One region of the Candidatus Thiodiazotropha sp. AKAK2 genome, then DNA from elsewhere that is predicted to be linked to it. Evidence: predicted binding sites of a transcription regulator. Region 1 holds the regulator's gene; each other region holds the start of a gene.
What was found. The regulator sigma-54, encoded in region 1, starts transcription at its own class of promoters, with help from an activator protein. The targets are predictions, from matches to a motif close to TGGCANGNTNCNTGCTT.
Positions count from the first base shown of each region.

Region 2: a site for sigma-54 is predicted at 5,513-5,529, ahead of AC4IE8_RS10895 (phenol hydroxylase subunit). Genes of this name have one in related genera too.
Region 3: a site for sigma-54 is predicted at 2,687-2,703, ahead of AC4IE8_RS09805 (TorF family putative porin). Genes of this name have one in related genera too.

Region 1 is NZ_JBSYOP010000031.1:81,579-92,270, reverse strand. It holds gene AC4IE8_RS14405 (calcium/sodium antiporter) at 423-1,394, shown strand; gene AC4IE8_RS14400 (KpsF/GutQ family sugar-phosphate isomerase) at 1,441-2,424, shown strand; gene kdsC (3-deoxy-manno-octulosonate-8-phosphatase KdsC) at 2,517-3,038, shown strand; gene lptC (LPS export ABC transporter periplasmic protein LptC) at 3,035-3,598, shown strand; gene lptA (lipopolysaccharide transport periplasmic protein LptA) at 3,585-4,097, shown strand; gene lptB (LPS export ABC transporter ATP-binding protein) at 4,094-4,819, shown strand; gene AC4IE8_RS14375 (RNA polymerase factor sigma-54) at 5,026-6,510, shown strand; gene hpf (ribosome hibernation-promoting factor, HPF/YfiA family) at 6,664-6,984, shown strand; gene ptsN (PTS IIA-like nitrogen regulatory protein PtsN) at 7,015-7,485, shown strand; gene hprK (HPr(Ser) kinase/phosphatase) at 7,485-8,420, shown strand; gene rapZ (RNase adapter RapZ) at 8,439-9,305, shown strand; gene AC4IE8_RS14350 (PTS sugar transporter subunit IIA) at 9,302-9,700, shown strand; gene AC4IE8_RS14345 (HPr family phosphocarrier protein) at 9,714-9,983, shown strand; gene ptsP (phosphoenolpyruvate--protein phosphotransferase) at 9,980-10,692, shown strand, end outside.
Region 2 is NZ_JBSYOP010000024.1:3,751-14,442, reverse strand. It holds gene AC4IE8_RS10925 (DUF2189 domain-containing protein) at 1-624, shown strand, start outside; gene AC4IE8_RS10920 (catechol 2,3-dioxygenase) at 755-1,675, opposite strand; gene AC4IE8_RS10915 (phenol hydroxylase subunit P4) at 1,762-2,130, opposite strand; gene AC4IE8_RS10910 (aromatic/alkene/methane monooxygenase hydroxylase/oxygenase subunit alpha) at 2,202-3,725, opposite strand; gene AC4IE8_RS10905 (MmoB/DmpM family protein) at 3,873-4,145, opposite strand; gene AC4IE8_RS10900 (aromatic/alkene monooxygenase hydroxylase subunit beta) at 4,158-5,156, opposite strand; gene AC4IE8_RS10895 (phenol hydroxylase subunit) at 5,193-5,444, opposite strand; gene AC4IE8_RS10890 (sigma-54-dependent Fis family transcriptional regulator) at 5,904-7,568, shown strand; gene AC4IE8_RS10885 (AEC family transporter) at 8,317-9,189, shown strand; gene AC4IE8_RS10880 (hypothetical protein) at 9,186-10,463, shown strand; gene AC4IE8_RS10875 (quinone oxidoreductase family protein) at 10,511-10,692, shown strand, end outside.
Region 3 is NZ_JBSYOP010000022.1:211,704-222,395, reverse strand. It holds gene gspD (type II secretion system secretin GspD) at 1-529, shown strand, start outside; gene AC4IE8_RS09815 (YifB family Mg chelatase-like AAA ATPase) at 538-2,052, opposite strand; gene ubiK (ubiquinone biosynthesis accessory factor UbiK) at 2,168-2,413, opposite strand; gene AC4IE8_RS09805 (TorF family putative porin) at 2,793-3,470, shown strand; gene AC4IE8_RS09800 (P-II family nitrogen regulator) at 3,538-3,876, shown strand; gene AC4IE8_RS09795 (ammonium transporter) at 3,907-5,169, shown strand; gene AC4IE8_RS09790 (DUF4124 domain-containing protein) at 5,521-5,970, shown strand; gene AC4IE8_RS09785 (peptidoglycan-binding domain-containing protein) at 6,377-6,706, shown strand; gene AC4IE8_RS09780 (patatin-like phospholipase family protein) at 6,838-9,087, opposite strand; gene AC4IE8_RS09775 (TusE/DsrC/DsvC family sulfur relay protein) at 9,394-9,738, opposite strand; gene polA (DNA polymerase I) at 9,973-10,692, shown strand, end outside.

The sequences.
Region 1 (10,692 bases):
CAGGCAAAAAAAAAAGCGCAACAGAGGTTGTTGCGCTGAATGAATATACCACCAAAGGAGGATAACTGAAACATAATGTATCAGTATGTTTGAATTATCTAATATACCGATATAATTGTCAAGCATCTTGTATTGGCTTTCTGCTATCATCTCAACCCTTTGATTATTTTCTTGTTGACGCGATCGGGATCGCGTCGGCTCGCTATCGGTCTGTGGGTAAATGCCGATAAAGCTGTTTGGTTTACGGATTAAAAGCACCAGGGTCCGTTATCACCATTCCAGTTGGCCCCGTTGTGTTAGAAATAGAGCGCCAATCGAAGCGCGAGGAGAGAGGTTTGGTGATTCCAAGAGAACGACGAGTAACCCAGTGCGGCGCCGTTTCCGGAGCAAGCCTATCGATAGGTGAGGTAAGGCCCTAGGTCATGTTGCTGTACAGTCTTTCTATTCTATTGGGTCTGGTTGTTTTGGTTTGGAGCGCAGACCGGTTTATCAGCGGTGCTGCGGCGTTGGCTGACAATCTGGGTGTCTCTCCCATGCTGATTGGCCTTACCGTAGTCGGCTTCGGTACCTCAGCCCCGGAAGTGCTGGTTTCCGTGATGGCGGCCATGAACGGCAATCCAGGGTTGGCGATCGGTAATGCGGTCGGTTCGAATATCGCCAATATCGGCCTGATTCTCGGGGTAACCGCCCTGGTGATACCCCTCTCTGTTCACTCCAGTGTGCTGAAACGGGAGTATCCGATTCTGCTTGGGGTGACGGTGATCTGCATTCTGCTGATGTTGGATGGGGAGCTGGGTCAGCTGGATGGCGGGATTCTGCTTGTCTTACTGGTCGGGGTGTTCGGCTGGATGATCTATACCGCCAAAACCGGTGAGGCTGACCCGATTGCCGGCGAGTATGATGCGGAGATCCCCCATGATGTACCGACCCAAAAAGCGCTGATGCTTTTGCTTGGCGGGTTGGTTCTTTTGCTGATCAGCTCCAGAGTGCTGGTCTGGGGGGCGACCCATGTGGCTGTGGCTCTTGGTGTCAGTGATGTGGTGATCGGCCTGACGATCGTGGCAATCGGCACCAGCCTGCCGGAGCTCGCCGCCAGTATCACCAGTGCGACGAAGGGTGAGGATGATATCGCGATCGGCAATGTGATCGGTTCAAACCTATATAATATGTTGGCGGTTCTGAGTATTCCCGGCCTGGTGGCGCCTGGCACCTTCTCCCCCTTCGTGCTGACGCGGGATCTGCCGGTGATGTTCGGTCTGACCCTGTTCCTTTTCCTGATGGGCTACGGTTTTGGTAAACCGGGGCGGATCAATCGAATTGAGGGATTGGGGTTGCTGCTCTGTTTCATCGGCTACCAGTCCTGGCTGTTCTACTCTGTGGTGGTGCCACTTTGAGATGTCAAATCAAACCGTACATACTGTTCCGATGAAAAGATCCCCGATGCCCACCGAACAAGAGATGGCCCAGATGATTGAGCTGGGTCAGGCTGTCATTGAGACGGAAGCTGCAGCTGTTTCGGCACTGATTCCCCGGCTGGGGGCTGGATTCGCGCAGGCCTGCCATTATCTGCTCCATTGCCGTGGACGGATTGTGGTGATTGGCATGGGGAAATCCGGACACATCGGCAACAAGTTGGCGGCCACCCTGGCGAGTACCGGCAGTCCTGCTTTTTTTGTCCACCCCGGGGAAGCCAGTCACGGGGATCTGGGCATGATCACTCCGGACGATGTGGTACTCGCCCTGTCGAATTCCGGGGAGACCGGTGAACTGCTGGTGATCCTGCCACTACTCAAGCGGCTCGGTGTGCCGCTGATTGCCATGACCGGCAAAGCCCACTCCACCCTGGCCAAAGAGTCGGAAGTGCATATCGATGTGAGTGTCGATAAGGAGGCCTGCCCTCTGGGCTTGGCGCCCACTTCCAGTACCACGGCTGCGCTGGTGATGGGGGATGCACTGGCGGTTGCGCTGTTGCAGGCCAGGGGGTTCACGGCCAAGGATTTTGCCCTTTCCCACCCTGGCGGCTCGCTGGGTCGGCGTCTGTTACTGCATGTGGGTGACATCATGCATAGCGGAGAGGCGCTGCCGGTCGTGAGCCAGGAAGCCAGCCTCCACGAGGCCTTGGAGGTGATGTCCGTGAAAGGTCTTGGGATGACCGCGGTAGTCGATCAGCAGGGGCAGTTGGTTGGTGTCTATACCGACGGGGATCTACGACGCACCCTGAATCAGCCGATCGATATCCACAATATGCGCGTCGCAGAGGTCATGACTAAGAATTGTAAACAGGTTCCACCAGAGATGCTGGCGGCTGAGGCATTGCAGATGATGGAAGAGAATAAAATCAACGGCCTGCTGGTTGTGGATGGGGGACGACGCCTGGTTGGTGCGTTCAATATGCATGACCTGCTGAGAGCTGGCGTTATGTAGTGAGATTCATCTGGCGACCGAATGGCTTGCTTTCAGCCGCCGGGATTATCGACAACGCCACAGAATAAAAATGAAACACTTAGGGGGGCAAAATGCAGGATATTCATGAGAAGGCCAGAGCGGTCAAACTGGTGATCTTTGATGTTGACGGTGTACTCACCGATGGTGGACTTTTTCTGGGTGACGATGGTCAGGAGTATAAAGCCTTCCATTCCAGAGATGGGCATGGCATGAAAATGTTGCAGAACACCGGTGTGGTGATCGGCATTATCACCGGCCGCACTTCTGAAGTGGTGAGATTGCGTATGGAGAGTCTGGGTATTCAGTATGTCTATCAGGGCAAGCTGGATAAACTGCCTGCCTATGAAGAGTTGAAAGAGAAACTTGGGTTGTCGAATGAACAGATCGCCTATGTGGGCGATGATGTGGTGGATTTGCCGATCATGCGTCGGGTGGGATTGGCCATCGCTGTGCAGGATGCCCATCCGTTTGTGGTGCAGCATGCCCACTGGCAGACCCCCCATGGTGGCGGGCGGGGTGCCGCCAGAGATGTATGTGAAATGATCATGCAGGCTCAGGATACCTTGCAGTCAAGCCTGGAACACTATCTTTGAACAGGCGCCTGCTCGGTCTTTTGTTGATGTTTGCACTGGTAATGAGTGTGGCCTGGTGGGTGAACGAGTTGAGACAGCCGGAGATCAAGAGGCCCGAGCTGGCTAGGGATACCCCGGATACCTATGCCGTCAACCTGCTGGTAAAACAGTATGATGACGATGGGCAGTTGTTACAGACTCTGCAGACCCCCAGAATGACCCATTATGAAAAGCGCGGTATCACCGAGCTCTTTAAGCCGGTGGTGCAGCGATTCAGGTCCAATGAGCCTGGATGGCGAATGCGGGGTGAAAACGGGCTGGCCGACCACCGTCAGGAGACGCTCTTTCTTCCGGGCCAAGTGGTGATCGAACGTGAAGGGGTAGCTGACTTTGCGCCTTACCGGATAGAGACCGAGGACCTGACAATCCATGCAGAGAAGTCCTATGCCGAGACCGTTGAGGCAGTCAGAATCAACAGTGGTGTGGATTGGCTGTCGGCGATCGGCATGCGGATCTGGTTTGATGAACCGTCACGCTTAAAGCTCCTTGGTCAGGTACGAGGGCACTATGAATTTGAATAAGGGCAGGGGTTTGATCTGTGGTCTGCTGATGGCGGTTACGATATCGGCCTGGGGGCTCGAGAATGACCGTAATCAACCGATGTCGCTTGAAGCGGACAGTCTCTCCATCAACGAGTCCACCGGTGTCAGTCTCTATGAAGGCAATGTGACGATCGTCCAGGGCAGTATGAAGTTGTGGGCGGATCGTCTCTGGGTTCACCGATCAGCCGGTAAAACTGAAAAGATTGTCAGTGAGGGGCAACCGACAAGATTCAGTCAGTTGCCTGAGGTCGATGGTGTTGAGGTTCATGGTCAGGCAATGCGAATTGAGATCCATCTCAAGCGGAATGAGATGTTACTGATCGACGATGCCCTGCTCGAGCAGGGGGGGAACAGCTTCCGCAATGACCGCATCGTCTATAACCGGGCCAATGCACAGGTCAGGGCTGGCAGCAGTGTCCAGGGTAAACAGCGGGTGCAGGTGGTGATTGAGCCCCAGACCGGGAAAACTGAACCGTGAGTCAGTTGCAGGCTGTCGATCTGCAGAAGCAGTACTACAAGCGCAAAGTGGTGGATGGTGTCTCGCTGAACCTCAACAGCGGGGAAGTGGTGGGGTTGTTGGGCCCCAACGGTGCCGGCAAGACCACCAGCTTCTATATGATTGTCGGCCTGGTGCAGGCGGATCAGGGGCGGATCTATCTGGATGGTGAGGAGCTGACCGACCAGTCGATGCACAAACGAGCCCGTCTGGGTATCGGTTACTTGGCCCAGGAACCCTCCATCTTCAGACGATTGACGGTGGCGCAGAACATTCTGGCAATACTGGAGCATCGCAAAGAGCTGGATAGCCAGGCCCGAAAGGCCCGATGTGACCAGTTGCTGACGGAGTTCGGTATCGAGCATCTGCGCGATAGCATGGCGATGAGTCTCTCCGGTGGCGAGCGACGCCGGCTGGAGATCGCCCGGGCCCTCTCAATGGAGCCGGCCTTCGTTTTGCTTGATGAGCCCTTTGCCGGGGTCGATCCGATTGCCGTGATCGATATAAAAAAGATCATCCAGCACCTGAAATCGCTAAAGATTGGGATCCTGATAACCGATCATAATGTTAGGGAGACACTGGATATATGCGACCGGGCCTACATTATCAACAGTGGTAAAGTGCTGGCGGAGGGAACCACTGAGGAGATTCTCGATAACCAGGAGGTACGCAGTGTCTACCTGGGTGAGAATTTTACGATGTGAGTCTATAGCGCTGTTTTTTAATGGATTAAACAGGGGGCGGCAGGTAAGCCGAAGGTGGTGTCAATGAGCGTGGAATATACTGGAGTGCAAAGTGAATCCAGGAGAATCGACTCAGTGAAGAAGAATCTTTCCGTAGACGGCTATTTTTAGCTAAAATGAGAATAAAGACATACAAATAACATACCAGGTTCAAAGATATCTCTGCTATGAAGCAGGCTCTACAGCTCCGACTCGGACAACATCTCACCATGACACCTCAATTGCAGCAGGCAATCCGCCTGTTGCAGCTCTCTGCGCTCGATCTGAGCCAGGAGGTTCAGGAGGTGCTTGAGACCAACCCGATGCTCGAGGGCGAAGAGGAGTTCAGCACTCAACTGCAAAAGGAGGGGGATGCTCAGGAGAGTGGCGAGCAGACCCGCGAGAGCAAGGAAGTCGAGGGGTCGAATGATATCAATAACGAGCGGGAGATTAAGACCGACAGCAGTCAGCTGACTGAGGATCTGCCGGTGGACAGTGAATGGACCGATGTCTACGACAGTTACCTGCCACCGGCCAGCAGCGGCGGTGATGCCGCAGACCATGACTATCTGGTACAGCGTAGCGGCACTGTAACCCTGCATGACCATCTGGTCTGGCAGATGACCCTGACCCCTTTTACCGAACAGGATATCCTGATAGCCACCACCCTGATCGACAGTATCGATGAGGACGGTTACTTCAAAGGCGATCTGCAGGAGATTCTGAGTTCGCTGAATGATGAGGAAGCGACTCTGGAGGATATCGAGGCGGTGCTGCACCGGATTCAGGCATTCGATCCACCGGGTGTCGGAGCCCAGGGCGCCCAGGACTGCCTGCTGATTCAGCTGCGTCAATTGGCGGAAGAGACCCCCTATCGGGATCAGGCGATAAAACTCTGCCGGGATCACTTCAATCTGCTCTCCGCCCAGGATCAGAATCAGATCATACGTCGCATGAAGGTGGATCAGCAGGAGCTCGCCGCCATGATGCGCCTGATCAGAACCCTGAATCCCCATCCGGGCACGGCCATTGCAAACAGTGAGCCTGAATATGTGATTCCGGATGTCTTCGTCAGCAAGCGTAACAACCGCTGGGTTGTGGAGCTGAATGGCGAGGTTACCCCCAAACTTCGGGTCAACAATGATTACGCCAGACTGATCCGGCGGGCGGATCAGAGCGACGACAATACTTTTCTGAAGAATCATCTGCAGGAGGCACGCTGGTTCATTAAAAGCCTGATGAGCCGTAATGAGACTATTCTGCGCGTAGCGAGTAAGATTGTTGAATATCAGCGGGGCTTTTTTGAACATGGCGAGGAGGCTATGAAGCCGCTGGTTTTAAGGGATATTGCCGAGGCGCTGGAGATGCATGAATCGACCATTTCCCGGGTGACGACCCAGAAATATATGCATACCCCGCGTGGCACGTTGGAGTTCAAGTATTTCTTCTCCAGCCACGTCAATACCAGTGCCGGGGGAGAGTGCTCCTCCACTGCGATTCGTGCACTGATTAAAAAATTGATTGCCGCTGAGAATACAAGCAAACCGCTCAGTGACAACAAGATCGCCGCCATCCTATCGGAGCAGGGCATCAAAGTGGCCCGCCGAACGGTGGCAAAGTATCGTGAATCGATGAGCATACCGCCATCGAATGAGCGTAAACGACTGATGTAGGTGAATCGATCTGTCAGGTAGGATGTCTATGAAAACAGGGGTTGTGGTAAAAGCCGAATCCGGCTTCATGGTCAGCCTGATCGATGATTTCGGGAATCGATTCAACGAGTCGGTCAGAGTGATGAGCCAACTCATCTAAGACAGGAGATAATTATGCAAATAAGCGTTACCGGTCATCATGTGGAAGTAACCGATGCCTTGAAAAGCTATGTAGATAATAAATTCGAACGTCTTGAGCGGCATTTTGATAATGTTATCAATGTGCATGTCATCTTGAGCGTTGAGAAGCTGAGGCAAAAGGCGGAAGCCACCATGCAAGTGAACGGTGCCAGCGTATTCGCTGATTCAGTGCAGGAAGACATGTATGCCGCCATTGATGGCTTGACTGACAAGTTGGACAGGCAGGTGCTAAAACACAAGGAAAAGATGCAGAGTCATCGCGCCGGTAGTGGTGCGAAGTATGCGGTTGAGTAATTTTCGATAGATTGAACTGGCGAGGTCTCCATGTTTCCCGACGGATTTCTGCTTGAGGAACGTCTCGGCTGCGGTGTGGAGGCAGCCAGTAAAAAACGCGCCCTTGAGCAGCTTGGTCAGAGATTGGCCGATGCTGCTCCTGGGCTGTCACAGGATATAGTGTTCGATGCATTGCTTGAGAGGGAGCGGCTGGGCAGCACCGGACTGGGCAAAGGCATTGCGCTACCCCATGCGCGTATGTCCCAGGTCACAAAGGCCACCGCGGCATTCATTCAGATGCCCAACGGCGTTGATTTCGACGCCATAGACAGTCAGCCGGTCGATCTGGCGTTCGCCATGCTGGTACCGGAACAGGCCACAGATGAACATCTGCAGCTCCTGGCGAAGTTGGCCAGAATGTTCGATGATCCCCCTTTTTGTGCCGCTCTGCGTGAGGCGGAAACAACGCAGCAACTGTTTCAGTTGATCAAGCAGCGAGAAACCGTAACCGCATCAGATTAATGCCATCCAACTACACCATTCGCGATCTTTTCGACGAATTTGCCAGCGAACTTGAGCTCAGCTGGGATGGTGAGGGTGGTGAAGAAAAAATTCTTCTCGACAGTGAGTCACTCGACGGACAACAACCCGTAGGTCCGCTTAACCTGATACGTCCAAATCAGATACAGGTGGTTGGTCCTCCGGAACAGCAACATCTGCTGTATGGTGGCGATACGGGTTACCTGGAGTCCCTGAAAACCCTGTTCGACTCTTCTCCGCTTGCACTGATCTTCACCGATGGCCTGCAACCCAAGCCGGCCTGCCTGGAGTCGGCTAAAAACAGCCATACGGCTTTGATGTTTACCCCCAAAGGAGATAACCACGTCATCCATAGACTGCTGGAGAAATTCAGCCTGCCTGTGGGTGAGACCCTGCTGTTGCATGGGGTCTATATGGAAGTGCTGGGTAAGGGTGTGTTGTTGAGCGGCGATCCGGCAATCGGTAAAAGTGAGCTTGCTCTGGCATTGATCTCACGGGGACATCGACTGGTTGCGGATGATGCAACCGAGTTCTATAAAACCGGCACAAATACTCTGAGCGGGCGCTGCCCGAAGGTGTTGCAGGATTTTCTCGAAGTTCGTGGGCTGGGTCTGATTAATGTCAGGGCCATTTTCGGTAATAGTGCGATAAAGCCGAATAAACAGTTACACTTGATCATAGATCTCCTCTACTTTGACGATAAAAAACTCGATAACATGGATCGCCTGGAGGGGTGCCACTCACATCGGACCTTATTGGGTGTTGATGTTCCCCAGACGAGTCTGCCGGTTGCGGCAGGCAGAAATCTGGCGATCCTGGTAGAGACTGCTGTCAGGCAGCATCTGCTGAAGATGGATGGGTACAATGCGACCCAGGATTTTATCGAACGTCAACAAAATCACATCGATCAAGATTAGTCTTGGGGCCTGAGCGAGATGGCAAATGAGATAAAACTGCAGATTGTCACCGGACTTTCCGGGTCAGGAAAGACCATCGCTTTGCATACCCTTGAAGATCTGGGTTACTACTGTATCGATAATCTGCCGGTCTCACTCTTGGGTTCCGTCTCCGATTATCTGAACGATGAGCCAGAGGAGACTTTCAAGAAAACCGCTGTCGGTATCGATGCAAGGAGTCAGCCCGGTCAGATTTCCAATCTGCCGGAGGTGGTGAAGCGTATTCGGCAACGCGGTCTCGACTGCAACATGCTGTTCCTGGATGCCCAGCTGGATACATTGATCAAGCGCTTTAGTGAAACCCGGCGCAAGCATCCACTGACCAATCAGCAGCGCTCACTCAGTGAAGCGATCCAGCATGAGCGGGATCTTTTGCAGCCATTGAATTTGACCGCGGATCTGAGAATCGATACCACCCACACCAATGTGCATGAGCTTCGGGACCTGGTGCGCAATCGGATTGGCGGTGCAAGCGGTCAGGTATCGATTCTTTTTGAGTCATTCGGTTTCAAGCATGGTCTGCCCAGAGATGTGGACTACCTGTTTGATGTGCGTTGCCTGCCCAACCCCTATTGGCAGACGGAGCTGCGCAGCTTCACCGGAATGGACAAACCGGTGGCGGATTTTCTGCATGAGCAGGAAGAGACCAAACAGATGGTTTCGGATCTGATCGATTTTCTGTCACGCTGGATACCGACGTTTGAAGCGGATGGGCGTAGCTATCTGACGATTGCAATTGGTTGTACCGGCGGTCAGCACCGTTCAGTCTATGTAGTGGAGTGTCTGGCCAAGCACTTTAAAGCGGCAGGACTGCAGGTAATGAGCCGTCATCGTGAATTATCATGACGATTGGCTTGCTGTTGGTCACTCACAGTCGCATCGGTGATGCGTTGATGGAGACTGCCAAAAAGATGTTTCTGGATAGTTCGTTGCCGATCGAAACCTTAACTGTGAGTACCGAGTGTAATCCTGATCAGATCAAAACAGAGGCACACCGTATGGTGGAGAATCTGGATCAAGGTGATGGTGTGTTGGTGTTTACCGACATGTATGGCTCCACACCGAGTAATATTGCTTACAGCCTTGCTGATAGCGGGCGAGTGAATGTGGTTTCAGGGCTCAATCTGCCGATGCTGATACGAACCCTGAATTATCTCGATCTCGATCTGAAGTCGCTGACTGAAAAAGCGGTCAGTGGCGGCAGGGAAGGGATCCATTGCTGCGAAAGGCCAATTAATTAAAATTCTGAATATCATGTTGCAACAAGAAGTAGAAATCATAAACAAACTCGGTCTGCATGCCCGTGCGGCGGCTAAATTGGTTAGTTGCGCCAACAGTTATGAGAGTGACGTTTTCCTCAAGCGCAATGGGCAGAGAGTGAATGGAAAGAGCATCATGGGGGTGATGATGCTGGCTGCCAACAAGGGCTCGATGCTGAAACTGGAAATCGAAGGTCGTGACGAGGATCAGGCGATGGAAGCATTGATCGTGCTCATCAACGATCGCTTCGGGGAGGAGCAATGACACTATCCTGTCAGGGTATAGGGATTAAAACCACGCGAGAAGTCGCGATTGGTGAGGCCTACCTGTTACAGCATGGTGTACCTGAAATCAGTCATCGTGAAATTCCCCAGGAGCGGGTGGATGCTGAAATCGAACGTTTCGAATCCGCACTCCTGACAACCACCAACCATCTACGATCAGTGCGGGATCAGATCCCCTCCGATACGGCACAGGATATCAGTGAGTTCATCGATACCCATCTGCTGATGCTGGAAGACAACGCCATCAGCCAGGCAACGGTAAGCCTGATCCAGGAAAAGCTCTATAGTGCGGAATGGGCGCTGCAGGTTCGGCGGGATGAGCTGGTGCGGGTGTTCGATGAAATGGATGACCCCTATCTGCGTACCCGCAAGGATGATGTGAACCATGTGGTCGGTCATGTGCAGTTCGTCCTGGCCGGTGGCAAACCGGAACAGCGGGGCGATCTGAAAGGGCGGGTCATTGTTGCTCGGGATCTGACTCCGGCAGAGACCATTATGATGAAAAACCAGGGGGTAGCCGCTTTCATCACCGAGTTTGGTGGGCCTCTCTCCCATACCGCCATTCTGGCGCGCAGCTTGGGTATCCCGGCGGTGGTCGGTGTTCATCAGGCGACCGTGCTGTTTCGTCAGGGTGAGCCCCTGGTGGTCGATGGGGCCCAGGGTGTGGTGCTGGCCGACCCCACAGAACG
Region 2 (10,692 bases), on a different contig from region 1:
GCTTTGATAACCTACCTTCTCTACGCAACGGAGAGTCAGTTTTTACTGCCTTTTCTGGTGGCCGGCTTTTTTCTCATTGCACCATTCCTGGGCATTGGCCTGTATCAGATGAGCGCCCATCTGGAACGGGGAGAGCCACTGAAAACCTGTAATGCGCTGGAAGCCTGGAAAAGCAACCATACCCATATCAGCATGATCACCGGCGGTTTCCTGATCATCATGCAGCTCTGGATTGCCTCCAATTATGTGCTTTTCTCGCTGCTCTATGAGGGCATCTCTCCACCGCTGGACAACTTCTTTGCAAATGTGTTCCTTTCGGAAAAAGGCAGATACTTCACCATAGCAAGTATCATGGTGGGTTTTTTCTTTGCCTGGTGGGCCTACATGATCAGTGTTATCACCGTACCCATCTTGATTGACCGCAAGATCGATGGCTTCACCGCAATCCGCCTGAGCGTCAAATCCGTCCTGAAGAACATGCCGGCCATGATGCTGTGGGCTTTTCTGATCGTCGTGATCGTTGGGCTCGGGCTGATCACCTACTATGTAGGATTACTAATCGCCCTGCCGCTGATTGGACATGCCAGCTGGCACGCCTATCGGTCCTTGGTGCCACCATCCTAGGGCCTGTTAACACTAATCCAATAGGCCCTGCTGGGTCGGTCTTTGTGGACGTAGGCCGGGATCCAGGAATTAAGCATCATCAATCCCGGCTTTCGCCGGGATGACAACCAGTGACTTGAACAGCAGCGGCTTAGGTAACCACCGTGAGGAACCGCTCATTCAGTTTCTGATCATGGTAGAAGATCGCCCCACCCAGTTCATCGGCTGTCCAGGTGATCGGTTCATGATCCGGATACCAGTCGTAAGAGCCGTGAAAGACTTCGTTACGGTTTCCGGAGGGATCGAAGAAGTAGATCGTACGCCCTCGGGTAATCCCATGACGGGTCGGACCGATGTCGATGGAGATTTTGTTTTTACCGATGATGTCGGCGGCACGCAGCACCTCTTCCCAGGAGCCAAGCAGAAATGAGGCGTGGTGCAATTTGCCCTTCTCCTCATGACGGATGATCGCCAGGTCGTGGGCCTTCATGCCACAGGTCAGAAAGGAGGCGAGTTGCAGATCACCATCCACCACTTTTTCCGTCTCATCGAAACCCAATACCTCTTTGAACAGTTTGACACTGCCGTCCAGGTCATCTCCATACAGCAGGCAGTGGTCGAAACGCTGCACCTGCATGCCTTTCAGATTGTCGGGCCAGGGCTCCGGATTGACCCGCCCCATATCGGTTCCTTTCACATCCTTGTCTGCATAGAGCTCGAACATGTGACCGGTGGGTGAATCGAAACGGACACGTTCACCACAGTGATTCAGCTCACCGGCGGGTATGCGCTCCACATTGCATCCAAAATCCTTCAGTTTCTGTTCCAGCTCATTCATGGTTTCCGTGCTGTCAACTTTGAAACCCATGAAATCCATACCGGTGGAGTCTGCTTCCCGCAGCACCACCGAAAACCAGTCCTGCTCATCCCAACCTTTAAGGTAGACCCGCCCCTGGTCATCCCGGTCGGTCTCGAGCAGGCCGAGCCGCTCTTTGTAGTGAACCAGGGATTCGTCCAGATCGAGTACCCGCAGGGACACATGTCCCGGGCGTAAAACACCTCTAATAGCCATCAGTGAAGCCTCCTATAGTTGCCGCATCTCGGTGCGGCCGGTAACTAAACAATCAATCCAACCGGTCTGCTATTGCCGGTTTTTCGTTATGAACAAGAACCCCGATAACCGTTGAGTCCAGGCGTACGGAAACAGATCAGCGACTTGTGTCCGACACCGTTCTCCGCCAGGCTTTTACTCATATCTGGGGTTGACGGCTTACCATCGATCTTCCACTCCACCTGCTCCCAGTTGAGCGATTGATAGTCCGGATGCATGCCGTAGTAGGTGGGGATCAACTCTTCGATCAGTGCACCGAATGGCATATCAGGGGGTAAAGGAAAAGCGATCGCTGAGCAGAAACTCAGGTGCTCCTCCCAATGCAGGTAGACCACCTGGTTGCCGTGGAAATTCTCATGTTTGTCGCGGAAATCAACCGCCTCTTCATAACCGGGTTTAAGCGCTACAACGGCCATCTCAACCTCCTCTCTCTTGATCTCATTGGTGCCACCCACCATCACAACCTGACAGCGGGCGGGTTAAGGCCTTAACCGGCCACTTTCTTGCGGGCCGCCTGCCAGGCATCCCACTGCTGTTGGTCCGGTGAGCCGCTGTAGTCCAGGTTGTCGGTGCCGTTTTCCATGTGATACCACTTCAACACATCGCCCAGATCCGCTCCGCCGCAATTGCCTTGGAAAATCTGGTGTACCGGTAGCCAGGCCTGGGCAAACTTTTCCGGCTCGTTCTCGAAGATGTCCTTACAACCGTCGGAACAGAAGTGGTAACGATCACCTTTGTATTCGGTACTACGGAAACCGATCTTGGTGGGATCACCGGGCTCGGTGTAACCCATGGGAATCTGACAGGTCTGACAGAGCTGCGGCAGGGCGTTGTTGTAGAAACGTTCACCTTTGGCCTCCATCTCCCGCCACATCTCGAAGCGTGGACGGTAGTATTTGTCGAAGGTGTTGGGATACTTCTCCGACAGCCAGGCCATCTCTTCATCGGTTGGCAACCAGGTATGGAAACCGGCTGCCTGGGTGTATTGATAGAAGATCGCCCAGTTCTGATGGGAGATGTGCTCCGCTTCTTCGGTGGCGATATCCGCATACTTGGGAACCCGCAGGCCGTAGCGGGAGAGATCTTCAAACAGAGCGCCTCCCGCCTCGGTGAAGTAGATCTCCCAGGCCTCCTTCCAGGACATGATCCGTTTCGGCAGCATGTAGTCCATCATCATTGCCACCAATCCGAGCATCTTGTGGCCGCGCCAGAACCATTTATCCACCCACTTCTGCACAATCGGCAGATTGTCCGGATGCTGTTCCAGCATGAACTTGATCACTTCGATACCCAGGGTCATGTGGCGCGCTTCATCGGACTGGGCGGAGAAGCCGAAGGTCACCGTGGCCAGATCGCCGTTGTAGGCGGCGCCGGACATAAAGGGCACAAACAGCAGGTTGGTCAACACATACTCGAAGGCGAAAGAGATTGCGGTGAAGAACTCGAAAGGTCCGGCGGTACAGGCATCGTCGAAAAAGGACTTCGGCACCGACAGATACCAGACCCGGTCGTGCATGTGAGGGAATTCGGCGAAGCCATCGAAGTACTTGTTGTAGTGACTGATGGTGTGAATCTGGGTCTGCGCATGACGCAGTTCATCCAGGGACTGCATCTGCGCCGCCACCCGGGGACCGGCACCGCGGATATGCCGACCCAGATGGGCAAAATGTCGATGCGCCTGATACTCCAGTGGTGTCACACCGGTGAGAAACAGCTTGATCGCATTCACATAGCGGGCATCGGAGATGCCGAGCTGACCGTTATTCTGAGCGAAGGAGTCGAGTACCGCATAGAGCTTACGCTCTTTCTCACCCTGGTATTTCCAGTAGGCATCCATGGTCAGGCGAAAGGGATCTTCCCATTTCGACCAGTCGGTAATCTTGATCCCTTCGAAGGTATCGTAGGGAAAGACGTCGTCCATCTTCTGGTAGCTGGTTTCCCAGTCGAGACCTCGGGTCATCAGCGCATAGCGCTGCTTCAGGTTCATCTTTTTCTTGCGTGGGGGTGTCATTGATTAGCTCCTCCGGTGTTAACCCGAATGTTTCATCGCGTTCAGCGATTGCCGGTAACACATTGTGTGTTTACTGATATCTGAAAAAATCATTTTCAAAAACCATGAGTTAATTTGAATTAGAAGCGGCCGGGTGAAACATTCGGGTTAAGCGCCCCAGGAGAGGACCAGCTCGTCATCGTCCTCATCCAGGCTGCCGCCCATGGATACGATGGTGAGATGGATCTCCTGAGGATCCCAGTCGCGACCGATACGCTCGGATACAGACTCCGCCTTGACCACCAGGCGCTCCGGGCAGTCGATCTTGACCGCGCCGGGCATGTAGTTGGCGTTGGCGCTGGGGTTGTCTTGCAGAATCGACTCGATCACGGGACGAGCCTCATCATTGTTTTGCAGGGTTATGGATACGATGCCAGCCATCTCGGCCTCCTGTTATAGGTTCAAACCGAGCTTGCCGGCCCGCTTATCAAGTTGTTCTTTGACATCGGCGAGAGCACTGTCGGCACCATCACCCAGCACCATGGCAGCCAGGGGCTGTAAGGCCTTATGGGTCTCATCCCGCCACTGGCTATACCAGCTGGAGAGCAACGCCTGGTTCTCCTCCGACTCCTTGGCCGCCACCTTGATCACCGCGTCGACCCAGCGATTGTGCTCCGCACTCCAGTCGACCATAAATTCGCAGAGTATCGAGATCGCCGCCGCACCATGCTTCTGCCCTTCGGTATCGATGTGGTTGTAGACCAGGGGATAGACCAGACCATCCATCACCAGGAACTGGGCCACCAGCGCCTCGAACCAATCCTTCAACACCAGGCTGTCCTCCACACACTTGCGCATGCCCTGCCAGGCCGGGCCATTCATCCACTGTGCTTTGGCATCGTCCAGCAGGTCGCCCGTGCCATTACCCAGAGAGATACCGACACGGGAGAGGATCTGTGCGATACCCAGACGATCACCGGCGGTGAAGATCGCCGCCGATGTGATGGCGGTGCCATAACCTGTATCGCTGATCGAACAGGCATTCATATTGGCGCCCCATTCATAGTGGCGCAGCGGAATCAGATAGTTGACAATCATCTCCCGCCATTCAGGATCGATGTTGGCCAGCATCTCCCGCTTCTCTTCAAAGGCGAAGTTGCGATCGGTGGTCTGATGCATGTTGGCCCGGGCAATGGTGTAGGTGCCGTAGTAGTACTGACGGGGATCCTTGAACTTGTACCAGTCGGACATTTTGACCTGGGTACGGCCCTCGTCGAAATGCCAGTGCTCCGGACCCCACAGGGGGCGATAGTGAAAATGGGTGGTGGCCTGCAGATCGTAAACTCCCTCCTCATAACGTGAGGCCGGGGCGTCTGAACCAAGGCGCCTTGCCACGTGGGCGAAGGTGTGGCGCTTAGGCTCCACGTTCATGGTTTTGATATCGATACTCATGGTTACTCTATTCCTCCTGGGATAGCGGATCTTCCACTAAAGGCTTGGCGACTCCCGGTAGAGACCGGGGCGTTTGGTCTGGCCGTCTTCGGTTCCGATCTCATCGGAACTGCGGACCAGCCTGGCCTGGTGCTTGTCGCAGAAGATCTTGAAAGCTTTATGGGGGAGGATCAGCTCAACCGTCAGGTCCTCATCATCGATGGAGAACTCAAACTCGACGAACTTGCCGAGCCGCTCGCCGGTGACTCTGATGTAGGCCTGGCCAATTTTCGGGACATATTCCCGCATGACATCCTCCTGTTATCACAAGTGGAGACCTCTAAAGCGGTCTCTCTCAATTTCTGGTCAAAAAGAGATTGCAGAAGCTATGCCAAAAACAGTAAGTAATTGTTTTATATGTATTTCTTGATCTTTTACTAGATCCAGGGCGGGAAAAAAATTGATGATACAGTGAAACTTGTTTGATCATTTGGCAAATTTCACCAAATCATTCAATCTTCAGCAGTAAAATATGCTGCAACCGCACAATCGGAATGCCCGCCCCCTATCTAATATGCTCAACCCGCCGTAAACGACCCGAAAATTTATTATTTGATTAAAATCTCAGTTGGCACTATAAAAATAGAAGCGTATGGGGGAAGCCATCGAGTTTCCAACAAACAGAAATAGAACCCGTACGCTTTCAGGGATGATTTTTACTACCAACTGCTACTCCCCGGAGATCAGGACAGGCGGGGCGGAGGATAGATGTCATCTCAATTGAGTATTTCCGGTCTTCCCATGGAAGAGCGGAACCTGCACCTGACTTTCGACGCAGGACAGATCCTGCTCAACGACCACCGCATGGTTTTGATGCATACCCACGCCATGGGGGCTCTACGAAAAGAGCTGATGGACACTCTGGGCCACGACCGGGCACGGGGCGTACTGACCCGCATGGGCTATGCCTCCGGAGCCAAGGATGCGGACCTGGCGCGCAAACTGCTACCGGAGGCCAATGACGAGGATCTGCTACTGATGGGGCCGCGACTGCATACCCTGGAGGGGGTGGTGCATGTCAAACCGATCAAAATCGATATCGATATCCGTCAACGGCATTTCTATGGCGAGTTCCTGTGGGAAAACTCCCATGAGGCCTCGGAGCATCTGAAGCTATTTGGCATCCATCCGGAGCCGGTCTGCTGGACCCAGATCGGATACGCATCGGGCTACACCAGCGAGATCATGGGACGCTTCATCGCCTATCGTGAGGTGGAGTGCCATGCCAAGGGAGACAAACACTGCCGTATCATCGGCAAGCCGATCGAGGAGTGGGAGGATGCGGACGAAGAGCGACGTCACTACCGCCCCGATCCCATGGCGGAACAGCTGCTGGCGCTGCAGGATGAGGTAAGCCATCTGCGGGACTCCCTGCAGGAACAGACTGGCATCGGCGATATGGTGGGCAGCTCCCAGGCCTTCAAGGATGCCTGTGACATGCTGCGGAAAGTGGCGGAGAGCCATGTCACGGTGCTGCTGCTCGGGGAGACCGGAGTGGGCAAGGAGATGTTTGCCAGGGCGCTGCACAGTATCAGTCCCCAGGAGAAAAATCCCTTCATCGCCATCAACTGCACCACCATCCCGGAAGAGCTGATCGAATCCGAACTGTTCGGGGTGGAGAAAGGGGCCTATACCGGCGCCCTGCAATCCCGACCCGGACGCTTCGAGCGGGCCCATGGGGGGACCCTGTTCCTGGATGAGGTCGGCGATCTGTCGATGAACGCCCAGGCCAAACTGCTGCGGGTCTTGCAGGAGGGGGAGATCGAGCGTGTCGGTGACACCAGAACCCGCAAGGTGGATGTACGGGTGATTGCCGCCACCAATGTGGATCTGCAGGAGGCGGTCGCTGAAGGACGCTTCCGCTCCGACCTCTACTATCGCCTGAACATCTACCCGGTGATCATTCCACCGCTGAGAGAGCGTAAGGATGACATCGAACTGCTGGTTGAGCGATTTCTGGAGAAGTACACCGCCAGACACGGCAAACGGGTCAGCGGGGTGACTGAGCCCGCACTGCAATCGCTGTACGATTACAACTGGCCGGGCAACATCCGTGAACTGGAAAACATGATCGAGCGAGGTGTGATCATCGTGCCGAATGGTCAGGCCATCGATCTCAAGGATCTTTTCCCCTGTCTCAACATGAGTAAGGACGCACCCAGCATCATGCCCACCAACCCACAGGAACCCCTGCCTTTGGACTCGCTGGTTGCACAGGTGCTGGATCAATCCGGCAGCATGGAGGCCGTCGAGACACTGATCCTGGAGTCCGCCGTGGAGAAGGCCAACGGCAATCTCAGCCAGGCCGCCAGGCTGCTCGGCATGACCCGCCCGCAACTGGCCTACCGCCTGAAGAAACGGGATGGGGATTAGACATATTTCGTTTTTTATGTCTGCCAATGAACGCGAGTAAACACAAATGCTACGTGATGTGTCTGATAAACCTTGGCGGCCAACTGCAACACTCGTCATTCCAGCTTCTCTTCTTCGATTGTAAGAACACCCAACCACTAACGAGATAGAAGAGATGTAAAGTGTATAGAAAGGCTGAAGATAGGCACGAAGGGCGAGGAAAAGCAGTTAATCAATTTGTATTGTCGCGTCCTTTTAAGGATCAGGAATGAGATCGATAATACTCAGAACTCCGATGCCATCTCCTCTTGTTCCCGTCCCGGCACGAGCAAGAAGCGCAGTCAAAAACCGATCAGCGGGCCTGACTGTTTGAGCGCAGCGAGTTTCAGGCACGCCGGTTTTTGCCGAGCATCGCAGCGGACCCGTCGGGGCGTGACGGCTGGGCGCCCTTTCTTTTGGTTACTTTTCTTTTGGCGCAAAAGAACAGTGACTCGCCCAGGAGGGCGAAACAGGGAGTATCCGATACGAGGGCAATAACGAGTGGCTACAGACTTGATTATTGGTTTTTTAATCGAAGAGTGAACCATAGCACAACAACGTGAACATTCTGGATACATCGCCATAATGCATTTATTCCAGACATGAATAGGCATGGGTCAGAGTGGCAGGGCTGGTTCTACCAGCCAAAACAATAGAGGTGCAACAACGGCTTGCCCTTCCCGATTGCAACAGCACAGAAGCGTGCCTGAATCTTAACGAGATAGCCTAAATGTTCAGCCAGATACTCGAAGTCACCCTGCCTGTATTTGGCATTGCCCTGCTCGGCTACCTCTATGGCCGGCTCAACGGCAGCGATATGGACTCGGCCAATCGCATCAACATGAATCTGTTTGTGCCGGCACTGCTGTTCTATGTCCTGTCGGAGAAGATACCCGACTCCCCTGAGTGGCGCTCCATCGCCCTTGGCACCGTGGTCATCGTGCTGGGCTCCGGACTGCTCAGCTGGCCTCTGGCCCGGCTGCTGAATTTCCGGTCACGGGTGATTCTTCCCCCCATGATGTTCAACAACTCAGGCAACCTGGGCCTGCCGCTGGCGGCGCTGGCCTTTGGTGAGGAGATGCTGCCCTTTGCGGTGGTCGCCTTCGTGGTCTCCACCAGTCTCCATTTCAGCCTCGGCATCTGGCTGGTCAGTGGTCGCCTGCACCCCATGATCCTGCTGAAGAATCCGGTCTTTCTTGCAACGCTGGCCGGCATTACCGCCCATATCGGCGACTGGCACACCCCGGCAATACTGTTACCGGGCCTGGAGATGATCTCCCAGGTAGCGATTCCATTGATGCTGGTCGCCCTGGGGGTCCGCTTGATCCATGTGGATCTCAGCCACTGGCGGGCCGGACTGGCCGGCGCCCTGCTCTGTCCGGCTACCGGCGTGATCAGCGCCATCGCTGCCATTGCACTGCTGCAGCCCTCCGAACAGATGGGCAAGATCCTGCTGCTGTTCTCAGTCTTGCCCCCGGCGGTGATGAATTTTCTGCTTGCGGAACGTTATCAGCGTTCGGCGGACGAAGTGGCCGCCATGGTGGCTTTCGGTAATCTCGCCAGTCTGGCGGTGATTCCCCTCGCGCTGGCCTTCATCCTGTGAGTCGTCGCGCAGTGGCTGGCTGGCTGCTTTCTGCTGCAATCGTGGCAGCAGTGATCCATACCCTGGTTCCCACCCTACCAAAAACCGTGATCGGCCTGCTCACCTGGGGCGCCGGATTGCTGCTGATAGCGGACATCTCACCCCAGTCCCGAAGGCAAATCCTGATTCTGCTGGCGGTTGGTGCGGTCGGTATCGGCTGGGGGCTTTTGCACCGGATCCAACCCGATTGGCGGATGATGCTGTCGGGCAACGCCCTGCTGTTGAGCATGCTGGCCGCGGTCAGCTTTCTCCGATTGATCACCAGACCCGACACCCAGGCCGAAGAGCGACTGCCATCCGGAAGACGGGCTGTCTGGTCGACCCTGCTCGGGATACACCTGTTCGGTGCTGTGATCAATCTCTCATCGGTCTTCATCATGGGCGACCGGATCAGCCGAAAGGGACGACTCAATCAGGCACAAACCGTAATACTGACTCGCGGTTTTACCGCCGCGGCGTTCTGGTCTCCCTTCTTCGCCGCGATGGCGGCTGCATTGACCTATGCCCCCGGGGCGTCACTGCCACAGATCTGGTTGATGGGGATTCCTCTGGCCCTCTGCGCTCTGCTGTTCACTGCCCTGGGGTGTCAGCACAACCAACAATTCACTGGCTATCCGATGCATCCGGAGGCACTGCTGTTACCCGGCATTCTGGCCATCTGTGTGCTATTGCTGCACCAGTGGCACAGTGACTGGCATATCCTGGGGATCATCGCCTTGCTGGCGCCCGGACTATCGCTGACCGTTCTCTTTCTGCGCCATCCGCAACCCCGGGCAAGGGCACAGCAACATATCACCACCGATCTTCCCGGCATGCAGAATGAACTGACCCTGTTTCTCGCAGCCGGCGTCATGGCGGCCGGGCTGAATGCAGTCTTCGCCATGTCTGGCGGTTGGCTTCCGTTCGATCAATTCAGCGGAACCGAAGCCGCACTGGTGCTGCTGTTCATGGTCGCGACCTCAATTCTGGGTGTCCATCCGGTGATCAATATTGCGGCCCTGGGGACACTGCTGGCGCCATTGAACCCAGAACCCTCCCTACTGGCCATGACCTTCATCGCCTCCTGGGCGATTGGTACCGGCACCAGTCCCTTCTCCGGCATCAACCTGGCGATGCAGGGCCGCTATGCTCAACAGAGCGGAGACAGCCTGAAGTGGAACGGGCTCTATGGGGCAGTGATGGTGTTGTTATCCATTCTGGTTCTGAATCTATACGACACAACCATGCTGCATTAGCCGTTGTTACACTGAATGATGATTGATGCAGCAAAGCGGAGATACCGATGAACAAGGCCATCCTGATCAGCGAGCATGGTGACAGCGACAAACTTCACTATGATGATGTGCCGCTTCAAAAACCCACCGACGGCGAGGTGCGTATCACTCACCAGGCAATCGGCTTGAACTTCATCGATGTCTATCATCGTACCGGCCTCTACCCGCCTCCCTCACTGCCATTCGTACC
Region 3 (10,692 bases), on a different contig from region 1:
GATGGTGCTGGATAATGAAACCGCCTCGATCCAGGTAGGTGATGAAGTCCCTATCATTGATCAGCAGCGTCAGTCCACCACGGATTCCGATTCACCCATTATCAACAGCATCAGCTATCGTGAAACCGGTGTCATGCTGGAAGTGACACCACGGGTCAACCCAGGTGGCCTGGTGACGCTGGATGTAACCCAGGAGGTCAGTGATGTCTCTGACGTGGAGGCCTCCAGTACTTCGGGCTCGCCGACCATCTCGACCCGAAAGATCAACAGTACCGTAGCGGTGAAAAATGGAGAAGTTCTGGTGCTCGGAGGACTGATCACCGACCGGGATAACGAAGGCACCTCTGGTCTGCCGTTTTTAAGCAAGCTGCCATTGATTGGCTGGCTGTTTGGTCAGGAGTCGAGTTTCAGTAAACGAACAGAACTGGTGGTGGTGCTTGTCCCGACCGTTGTGTTCGATTCAACTGACAACCGGCGGGTGGTTGAATCCTTCCGAGCCAAGCTACAGGGTTTGAAAGGCTCTTTCTAAGCGGCTGCTCAGTATTCCTGTCTTCGGTCCAGCCGCCGGTATCCGATCGCCTCACTCAGATGCTGGGTGAGGATCTCCGGGCTGGCTTCGATATCGGCAATGGTGCGGGCTACCTTGATAATACGGTGATAGGCTCGCATCGAGAGCCCCAGTTGATCGACCGCCTTCTGCAGCAGTTTCTGCCCTGCCCCGTCGATGCGGATATGGGTCTCGATATCACTCCCGGCAAGGGCCTGATTGGTCTTTCCCTGTCTTTCATACTGGCGTCTCCTGGCGGCCAGGATACGGGCTTGAATCTGCTCACTCCCCTCCTCCCGATGGTTGCTCTGTGTGCCACCGATCGGGATCGGTTGTCTGGGGACTTCCACATGCATATCGATGCGGTCCAGCAACGGGCCTGATATGCGGTTTCGATAGCGGCTGATCTGTTCGATGGTGCAGTGGCAACGGTTGCTGCCGTCTCCCAGATGGCCGCAGGGGCAGGGGTTCATGGCGGCGAGCAGTTGGAAGCGGGCCGGGTAGTCGGCCTGACGATTGGCCCGGGAGATGGTGATCGAGCCATTCTCCATCGGTTCACGCAGCACCTCCAGTACACGCCGGTCATACTCGGGCAGCTCATCGAGAAACAGCACCCCATGGTGGGCCAGGGAGATCTCGCCCGGTTTTGGATGGCTGCCACCACCGACCAGCGCCACCGCAGAGGCGGTGTGGTGCGGAGCCCGGAAAGGTCGCTGGCTCCAGCAGCTCGAATCAAACGGCTGTTGCTGGGCGAGTGAGCGTATCGCCGCACTCTCCAGGGCCTCCTGTTCGGTCATCGGTGGCAGGATCCCGGGCAGTCTGGCGGCCAGCATCGACTTCCCGGTTCCGGGCGGACCGATATAGAGTAGAGAGTGAGCACCGGCCGCTGAGATCTCCAGCGCTCGTTTCGCTTGCTGTTGACCGATAACGTCAGCCATATCGGGCAGCTCGGGTGTCGACTCGACGAGGGCCTTTTGCTGGGTCGGTAGAGTCTCCAGGCCTTTTAGGTGAGCGCAGACCTGTAACAGATGGTCGGCGGGCTGGCAGGTCAGACCCTCGACCAGAGCGGCTTCCTCCGCGTTATCTTCGGCCAGAATCAGTGCACGCTTCGCATCCCGGGCTGCCAGGGCAGCGGGTAGGATGCCGTGTACCCGACGCAACTGACCCGAGAGGGCCAGCTCGCCGGCAAACTCATACTGATCCAGAGCCTGTTTCGGGATCTGCCCGGAGGCGGCGAGAATGCCCAGGGCGATCGGCAGATCGAAGCGTCCCCCCTCTTTCGGCAGGTCGGCCGGAGCCAGATTGATGGTGATGCGGCGGGCGGGAAATTCGAACTGACTGTTGATCAGTGCACCCCTGACACGATCCTTGCTCTCCCGCACTGCCATCTCCGGCAGGCCGACGATGGAGAGTGCAGGCAGACCATTGGCGAGATGGACCTCAACAGTTACCAGGGGTGAGTTGATGCCCTCCTGGGCGCGGGAATAAAGTATGGCGAGTGACATGGCTTCCTTGCATGGCGTAGCAGGTCGATGGTTCCGGTATCGACGTGACAAAAATGGTGCGTAAATCTTTTCCGAGTTTTCCTGTCGGTTTGACAGGGCGACAGAATCGGGCAATTCAGCGCTGTTGTTCTTCCAACGCTTTGACCTGTTCCTCCAGCCTTTTCAGCTTCTCCCGTGTGCGGGATAAGACAGCGGCCTGCACCTCGAACTCCTCTCGGCTGACCAGGTCGAGCCTGGCCAGTCCGGACTCGAGGCCGGCACGCAGGTTTTTCATCACATCCCCCTGCATGCTTTGAATGCCTGCAGGCAGGGTGTTTGAGAGCCGTTGGGCCAGATCGTCAATCAGTTTTGAATCTATCATGCAGCAGACAATAGCCAGTGTTGGTCCGCTTGTCCAGAGGCCCTCTGAGTCGGATTTAGTGTCGCTTTATTGCAACGGTTTCGCTCTGTGTGGCTCTGACGAGACGCTGTTGTGAACCCGCTCTCAGATTGAATTCTCTGCACTGCATTGGTGCACCAGAGCAGTGCATGCCCGCTTTTTGTGAATCCAAATAAGGCACGACTTTTTTACCTGGCTGTAACAAAAAAGCGATTAATTGAAAAATACTCTTGAATAACAGTGTGTTGCAATGGTTGGCACGAAGTCTGATTGGTAAATGTCACATTCGGCTTAATACACGAGTTAGCTGAACCCAAAATTTTAACTTTGTCATGATCGTTTAGTAGAGGAATTTAGAACCATGAAAATGAACAAAATCGCTCTGGCCTGTGGTGTTGCTATGCTGGGGCTGTCATCTGTCGCTGCCGCTGAAATCAGTGCCAATATCGGTGTCACCAGTAACTATATATGGCGTGGTCTGACCCAATCTGCCAACAGTACCGCTTTCTCCGGTGGTGTTGATTATGCTCACGATAGCGGCCTCTATGCCGGTACCTGGATCTCAGAGGCTTGGGATGATTACGAGTTGGATTTCTATGGTGGTTATGGCGGTGAAATCTCTGGCGTCAGCTATGACGCTGGTCTGATTTACTACTCCTACTCAAGTGATTCAGAGTCTGATTTCGCTGAAGTCAATGCCAATGTGGGATGGAATTTCCTCTCAGCCGGTGTCGCCTATGTGATTTCTGCTGAAGATGCCGTCGAGGCCGTTGAAGAGGATCTCTATTTCTACATCGGCGGTAGCTTCGATCTTCCCGAAGACTTTTCTATTGGCCTGACCGTTGGTTTTGTCGAACCTGATGGCGACGGTGATGACGATGCCGATGACTACACCCACTATCAAATCGACGTGAGCAAGTCAGCCGGTGACTTCGGTGATGTGACCTTCAGTCTCTCTGACACCGACCTGGATGATACCGACGCCCCGGGTGAAGACTCCGATATGCGTTTCTTCGTCTCTTACTCGAAAGAGTTCTAGTGATCCTTTTTTCGTGACTAATCATATGTCCGCCTACGGGCGGACCAGATAACTGAGGAGTAACAGCATGAAAATGATTTCCGCAATCATCAAGCCATTCAAGCTTGATGATGTCAGAGAAGCACTCTCTGACGTCGGTGTAGCCGGCATAACCGTCACCGAAGTGAAAGGATTCGGACGGCAAAAGGGTCATACCGAACTCTACCGTGGCGCCGAGTACGTGGTCGATTTTCTGCCCAAGATCAAAGTTGAGATCGCGGTGGATGACAGCATTGTCGACCAGGTTGTCGAGGCCATTACCAATGCCTCCAAGACCGGCAAGATTGGTGACGGCAAGATCTTCGTCACCGCGCTGGAACAGGTGGTCCGTGTGCGTACTGGTGAAACCGGTTCTGAAGCACTGTAACCGATTTGTAACTACTTTCTGGAGAGTATCGTGGAAGCGATTACACATTTAAGCTACGCACTGGACACCTTCTATTTTCTGGTGTCAGGTGCACTCGTAATGTGGATGGCAGCAGGTTTCGCCATGCTCGAGGCCGGTCTGGTCCGAGCTAAGAACACTGCTGAAATCCTAACCAAAAACGTCGCCCTGTTTGCCATCGCCTGTATCATGTACATGCTGATGGGCTACAACATCATGTACCCGGCTGACGGCAACGGCATCATCCCTGCGCTGGATCTGAGCTTCATGTTCGGTGGCGACAACAGTGTTGAAGACGTGCTGGCCAGCAATGGCGATACCTACTATTCCGGTATGTCAGACTTCTTCTTTCAGGTGGTCTTCGTGGCTACCGCCATGTCGATCGTTTCCGGTGCCGTGGCTGAGCGTATGAAGCTGTGGGCATTCCTGGTCTTCGCTGTGGCGATGACTGGTGTGATCTATCCTCTGCAGGGCTACTGGAAGTGGGGCGGCGGTTTCCTGGATGCGGCCGGCTTCAATGACTTCGCCGGTTCCGGTGTGGTGCATCTGTGTGGTGCGGCTGCCGCTCTGGCCGGTGTCATCCTGCTCGGCGCTCGTAAGGGTAAATACTCCGCTGACGGTCGGGTTAATGCCATACCCGGCGCCAACATGCCGCTGGCGACCCTGGGTACCTTCATTCTCTGGTTGGGCTGGTTCGGCTTCAACGGCGGATCCGAACTGAAAATCTCTGACATCGGTGAGGCCAATGCGGTAGCTGCCGTATTCGTCAACACCAATGCGGCGGCGGCCGGTGGTGTGATCGCAGCCCTGTTGACTGCCCGCGCCCTGTTCGGCAAGGCTGATCTGACCATGGCATTGAATGGTGCTCTGGCCGGCCTGGTGGCGATCACGGCTGAGCCTCTTGCGCCGACCCCACTCTGGGCAACCATTGTTGGCGCCATCGGCGGTATCCTGGTTGTCTTCTCCATCATCACCATGGATAAAATCAAGATCGACGATCCTGTTGGTGCGATCTCGGTGCATGGTGTGGTTGGCATGTGGGGCCTGATCGCCGTGCCTTTCTCCAATACCGACGCCACCTTCGGTGCACAGTTCCTGGGTCTCGGCGTGATCTTCGCCTGGACTTTCATCGCCAGCTTCATCGTATGGCTGGTCCTCAAAGCGGTCATGGGTATCCGTGTCAGCGAAGAGGAGGAGTACGAAGGCGTCGACCTCGGGGAATGCGGCATGGAAGCCTATCCGGAATTCACGGGTAGTCGTGGGTCCGGACTCTAATCTCATATTGATGGGATTGACTACAAGGTAAAAAGGGCGCTTCGGCGCCCTTTTTTTGCTCCTCAAGTGCGCCAATGAAGGCCACTCATGCCGGTTAATATGTTCCCGGCGGTTTTTTTGATAGTCTATTTCAGCAACAACGGTTTAACCCATTCTTCGTCATCCCGGCTTTTAACGGACTTATGCGCAAAGCGAATAATTCAGAGGATCGGGCGGCTGGATTGCAACATCGGCCTGAAATAGAGTTCAGTCAGAGGTTTGTTGGATGGCCACCCATCAGCCGCAATAGCGAATGGATTTCTGCAAAGGTTTGGTACAGGATACTTAAGAAACTATTTCAAGGATTTGACAATGAATGTATTGCTTCGGGCCGTCGTGATCAGCGCCATTTTCTCGCACAGTCTCTATGCGGGTGTCTATAAGTGGACCGATGAACATGGACGGGTCCATTTCAGTGATCGCCCCGTTTCCGAATCTTCCACCGAGGTGAAGATTAAACAGACCCCCTCCTCCGGTTCCACTGGCGACTCCCCACAGCAACGACAGCAGAAGATGCGCAAAATGCTCGATGCGTTTGAAGAGGAGCGTAGCGAAAAGAAAGAGGCCAAGCAGAAAGCAAAACAAGAGCGGGAAAAAAGAAAGAAAAAATGTATCTATGCCAAAGACAGATATAACTCACACAACAGGGCTCGTGGAATTTACAACTATAAGAAGGATGGGGATAGGAGTTATCTCAGTGAGGCTGAACGTAAAAGTCATATGCAGCGGTTAAAGGCGGATGTTGATCGCTGGTGCAAGTAGTGGACGGCCGATAATTTTCCCGCCCCAACAGGCCTTAGAACAGAAGCAATACCCCTTTGCCTTGGATCGAACAGGTAGTCAGCCTGAAAACGATCAACCTATGATCGTCTGCACCACAAAAGGCTGAGCGTCTTGAAATTCATGGTCTGATCAGTACGCGCTTCTAGATTCCTATTCTAAAAAGTAAATATTACACATTTTCCTTGATGTCTTATTCACCTTTTTTATTGAACACTATCATATATTCTTATGATCAATAGGCTGACAAAGTGATCTGTATTGCTGAAAAGATATTCAGCTTGAATCACACAAGAAGAGAATTATTGCCGCTATAACACTTCTGCTTGTTTTGGCTCAAAGCTTTGCTGGCTGGCTAATAAAATCGATACCCGCAAGGAGAGAAACGATGGAAAAGGCAGATCTACCTGACCTGGGGAATAAAGGTAACCAGCACTACGGTAGAAAAAAATATCCGCAAAAAGGTACGTCAGGCCTGGCCGTCGCCTATGTGCAGAATCTGCTGAATGCACGAATGCCCCCTCCCCCGCTTTGGGTCGACGGTATCTTCGGGCCGAAGACGGATAGTCGGGTCAGACAATATCAGGCAAGTCGTCGATTGGCGGTCGATGGCATCGTCGGTCCGATGACACTGGCGAGTCTGGAGGCGGGGCCGCCTGCAATCCGTAAACGACCAAGTGCAGGGAGTATGGTAATCCCGGCAACCGGTGGCGTTTAAAAACACAATTGTTGAAAATTCAATCGAGGCTCAAGCCGGACTGAACTCGGCGGATCAAGCCGCCGGGCATCTGTTGTCATGAACATTTTTCTGCCATGAAATCCGATAGTCGAAATCGGCAAGCAAGCGATTCAGAAAAACGAAAAGGTACGACCCAGGTATAGGTAATTTTCAGTACGGCCATTTTCTGCAAAACCCCGTGCCAGGTATATCGGGCCAAGTGGCGAATCCATCGATAGGGTGATGCTGCCTGCCGTTCTTAATGTATCCATGGCGATATCATCCCGCTCATCCCAGACATTGCCAGCTTCTAACGAGACTCCCGCATAGACCGGTATTTTCAAAACCGATCGACTGTCGCCCAGTTCTCTTAAATAGATCAATCGTATGAGTCCGGCGTAACGCCCGGCGAGTTCTGATTCATGATAGCCGGAGAGATTGAACAGACCACCGATGGAAAATCCAGTGTTTACCGGTCCTTCTGTATTGGTCACTCCGGCAGCGCCAGCCCACAGCATAAGGGTATTCTTGTTCCAGGTATTTGCCCACAGGCCATTGATATTGAATGTGTCATACTCTTCCTCAGCCCCAAGCTCATCTCTGCTGGCCGACCAGGATAGGTTCGCCATCAGCCCGTGACGGGGAAAATTGATGCTATCCAATTGGTCGTAAGTAAAGGTTACTACCCAAGTGCCGAATTTGATGTCTTCCGAGGCAGTCGACAGGTCGCCAATGTATGGACTTACATCACCTGAGCCTGCATACGCGCCAATCTCGAGCTGGCCCCAATTGCCAAATTGACGTCCACCGGCGAGTAAAAAATTGGAGTAGTTCACATTCAGATCAGCCACCTGCTGACCGGAGTCAAATACCCCGGCATGGGTTTCGTAGTAACCAAGCAAGGATCGAAAATAGTATCTGAGGTTATTGTCGATGGGTTGATACAGCTCTGTGGTGATCCGCTGATCATGGCCGATCTGCACTTCTGTACGCCACTCGCCTCCCATAGTGTTGATGGGTGTCATCGTGTGGCTTGAGGCTAGATTGAAAATCCCGGATCCATCAAAATTGGTCTCCATGGTCAGGCCGAATCTTAAGTAGTTAGGTCCCCACTCCTTTTCTGTTGCACGAATCTTCAATTCGTTTTGTTGATCCTTCTGCAGAAGATTGTAATCGACCCGTTCAAAGATGTTCATGCCATACAGCTGATTGATCTCCTCCTCCAGTTTCGCGATATTGAGTTTTTCACCCTCGCTTGCCGAAATGTTTGCCTGCAGTACATTCGTGCTCAGCGGCGAATGGTTTTCGAAGCTGATCTGGTCGATAACCGGCGCTGCGCTCTCCCTTTGTCGGAGTGAGGCCATGTGTGCGGCATACAACTCTTCCGGTAGAGAGAGTTGTGCCAGCTGCTGCGCCATTTGGTTTGCGGCGGTAATGCCGTTGTCGATCATTTCAGCGGCACGCCAGAAGTCAGTGGACGAGTGGTTGCCTAGGTCCGGCTTTATCAAAATATCCTTGTCGGTGAGTTTATCCAGTTGCTGTTGCGTATTGCTCAGTATGGAAAAGCCCAGAATCTGGTTGAGTATGCTCAGTGGTGATGAAAGCCCTTCCCGACTTTGCGGCTTGGTACTGAGATCAACCACGATCAATCTGTCGGCGCCCAGATCAAGGGCTTGCTGAACTGGCAGGTTATTGGCGAACCCGCCGTCGACCAGTAACCGGCCGTGCCAATCGACTGGTGCAAAAACACCGGGGATTGCCATGCTCGCCAGCATCGCGGTTGAGAGAGTGCCGTTCGCCAGAGTGACCGCTTCACCGCTCTCTATATCGGCGCCGACAGCACGAAATCTGATTGGCAGCAGATCGAAATCTTCTGGCGCCAGCAGAGTCAGTGATTTAAGTCTGAGGCTAAGTTGCTGACCCTGGAGCAGTCCTTTCGGGATGACGAGGTTCCAGTCTTCAATGCCGGCTTCCTGTTTGATGAGGAAGTCGTAATCATCCTGTTTGCGGCGAAAGCTCCGGTTCTGCCTGGGGGGTTGATCCTGAAATGAGGCCTCCCAATCGGTTTCAGCCAGAAGTTGCTCAATCTCTTCCACCGTATAGCCATAGGCATACATGCCACCGACGATGGCGCCCATGCTGGTGCCGGTTATTACATCGATGGGGATGCGGAGCGCTTCGAGTACTTTCAGTACACCGATATGCGACGCCCCCCTTGCACCACCACCGCTTAGCACAAGCCCGATCAGCGGGCGGTCGAGAGGCTGGGGTGTTGGAGTTGCTGCGTTCGCCTGCAATCCGACACCAGTCAGCAAGATGAGGCAGGCAATGACTTGTGCCGCCGTAATGGATACACGGATAGTGGAGGTAATTAGGCGCACTGCATTGATATCGATCAGTGTCAGGTTTCCCTATGTGAAAGTCCACGCATCGCGAAATCAATGCGCTCCAGTGCAAAGTAACAGCATACGACCTCTGATCTCACCCGCAAACTGGTGAGTTACTTCCGTATGGTTGAATGCTTTCTGTTTTGCTGCGGAGATCAGCTCTGGTTTATTGTAGCGGCAATGTTCAGCCTGGCACCAGAACGGATGAGTTTGAGCCCAGCCATTGCTGTTGGGCCGTTGTAGGTTGGGAATTGGGAGGTGGGGAGGGGCTGTACCAGCCCCTCACGAGAGATTGGCGGATCAGTGCACGCTGCCAAATGAGAGATCGAGTGAATAGGGCGGCAGGGGAATGCCGGCAATCTTGCAGGCCTGAACAACCGGCCCTCTAGGGAAGAGGCTGTACAGATATTTCTTGCCACCCCGGTCTTTGACCTGTCCGGTCATCGCTTTGAGTACCAGTCTGGCGCTACAGGTGGCGCCATTCTGTTCGCAGTGACTGCGTAGGAAGTGGATCACTTCCCAATGGGCATCGGTCAGTTCGATATTCTCTTCGGCAGCAAGCTTAATAGCTTGTTCCTCAGTCCAATCCTCGAAGCCCTCGGGCGTATTGCTGTTCTCCACAGCCATAGGATTCATCTCAGGCATTGGTATTCTCCAGTGGTGGTGGTTGTATTTTTCGTGGTCGTTTTATTGGGTTTTTGTGCCCCACGCATTTAAAGATAGATCAGATCCGGATAAAGACCAAGAAAAATAGTAAGGATTTGTTGCCGAGGCTTGGTTAAAGCTTATGGAAAGGCGACAAAGCCGCCTGTTTTCCGCTAACATGAGCAGCCTGGATCGCCTTTCATGATAAAGTATTCATAGGATAAACAATAAGTTATGTCAGAAAAGCCGCCATTTGTTCTGGTTGATGGATCCTCCTACCTGTTTCGGGCCTACCACGCCCTACCTGACCTCAGTAACTCACAGGGGGAGCCGACAGGGGCGATCGTCGGGGTGCTCAACATGCTGCGTCGTCTGATCGGTGATTATCAGCCGCACTATATGGCGGTGGTCTTCGACGCACCGGGAGGCAGTTTCCGCAATGAGCTCTATCCCGACTACAAAGCCAACCGGCCACCGATGCCGGAAGATCTGCGTTGTCAGATCGAACCCCTACATGAAATTGTTCAGGCCATGGGGCTGCCGCTGGTGATGGTGGACGGTGTGGAGGCGGATGATGTGATCGGCACCCTGGCTGTGCAAGCGACGGAAGCCGGCTTGGAGACGGTGATCTCCACGGGAGACAAGGATATGGCTCAGTTGGTCAATCCTTCAGTAAGCCTGGTCAACACCATGTCCGAGACCACCACGGATGAGCGGGGAGTAGTGGATAAATTCGGTGTCAGGCCGGACCAGATTATCGACTATCTGGCCCTGGTAGGGGACAGTGCGGACAATATCCCGGGGGTGCCGAAATGTGGTCCGAAAACCGCAGCAAAATGGCTTAAAAGCTATGAAACCCTGGATGAGCTGATCAGGCATGCAGAGGAAATTGGCGGCAAAATCGGCGAAAATCTTCGTTCCAGTCTAGAACAGCTGCCATTATCGAGAAAGCTG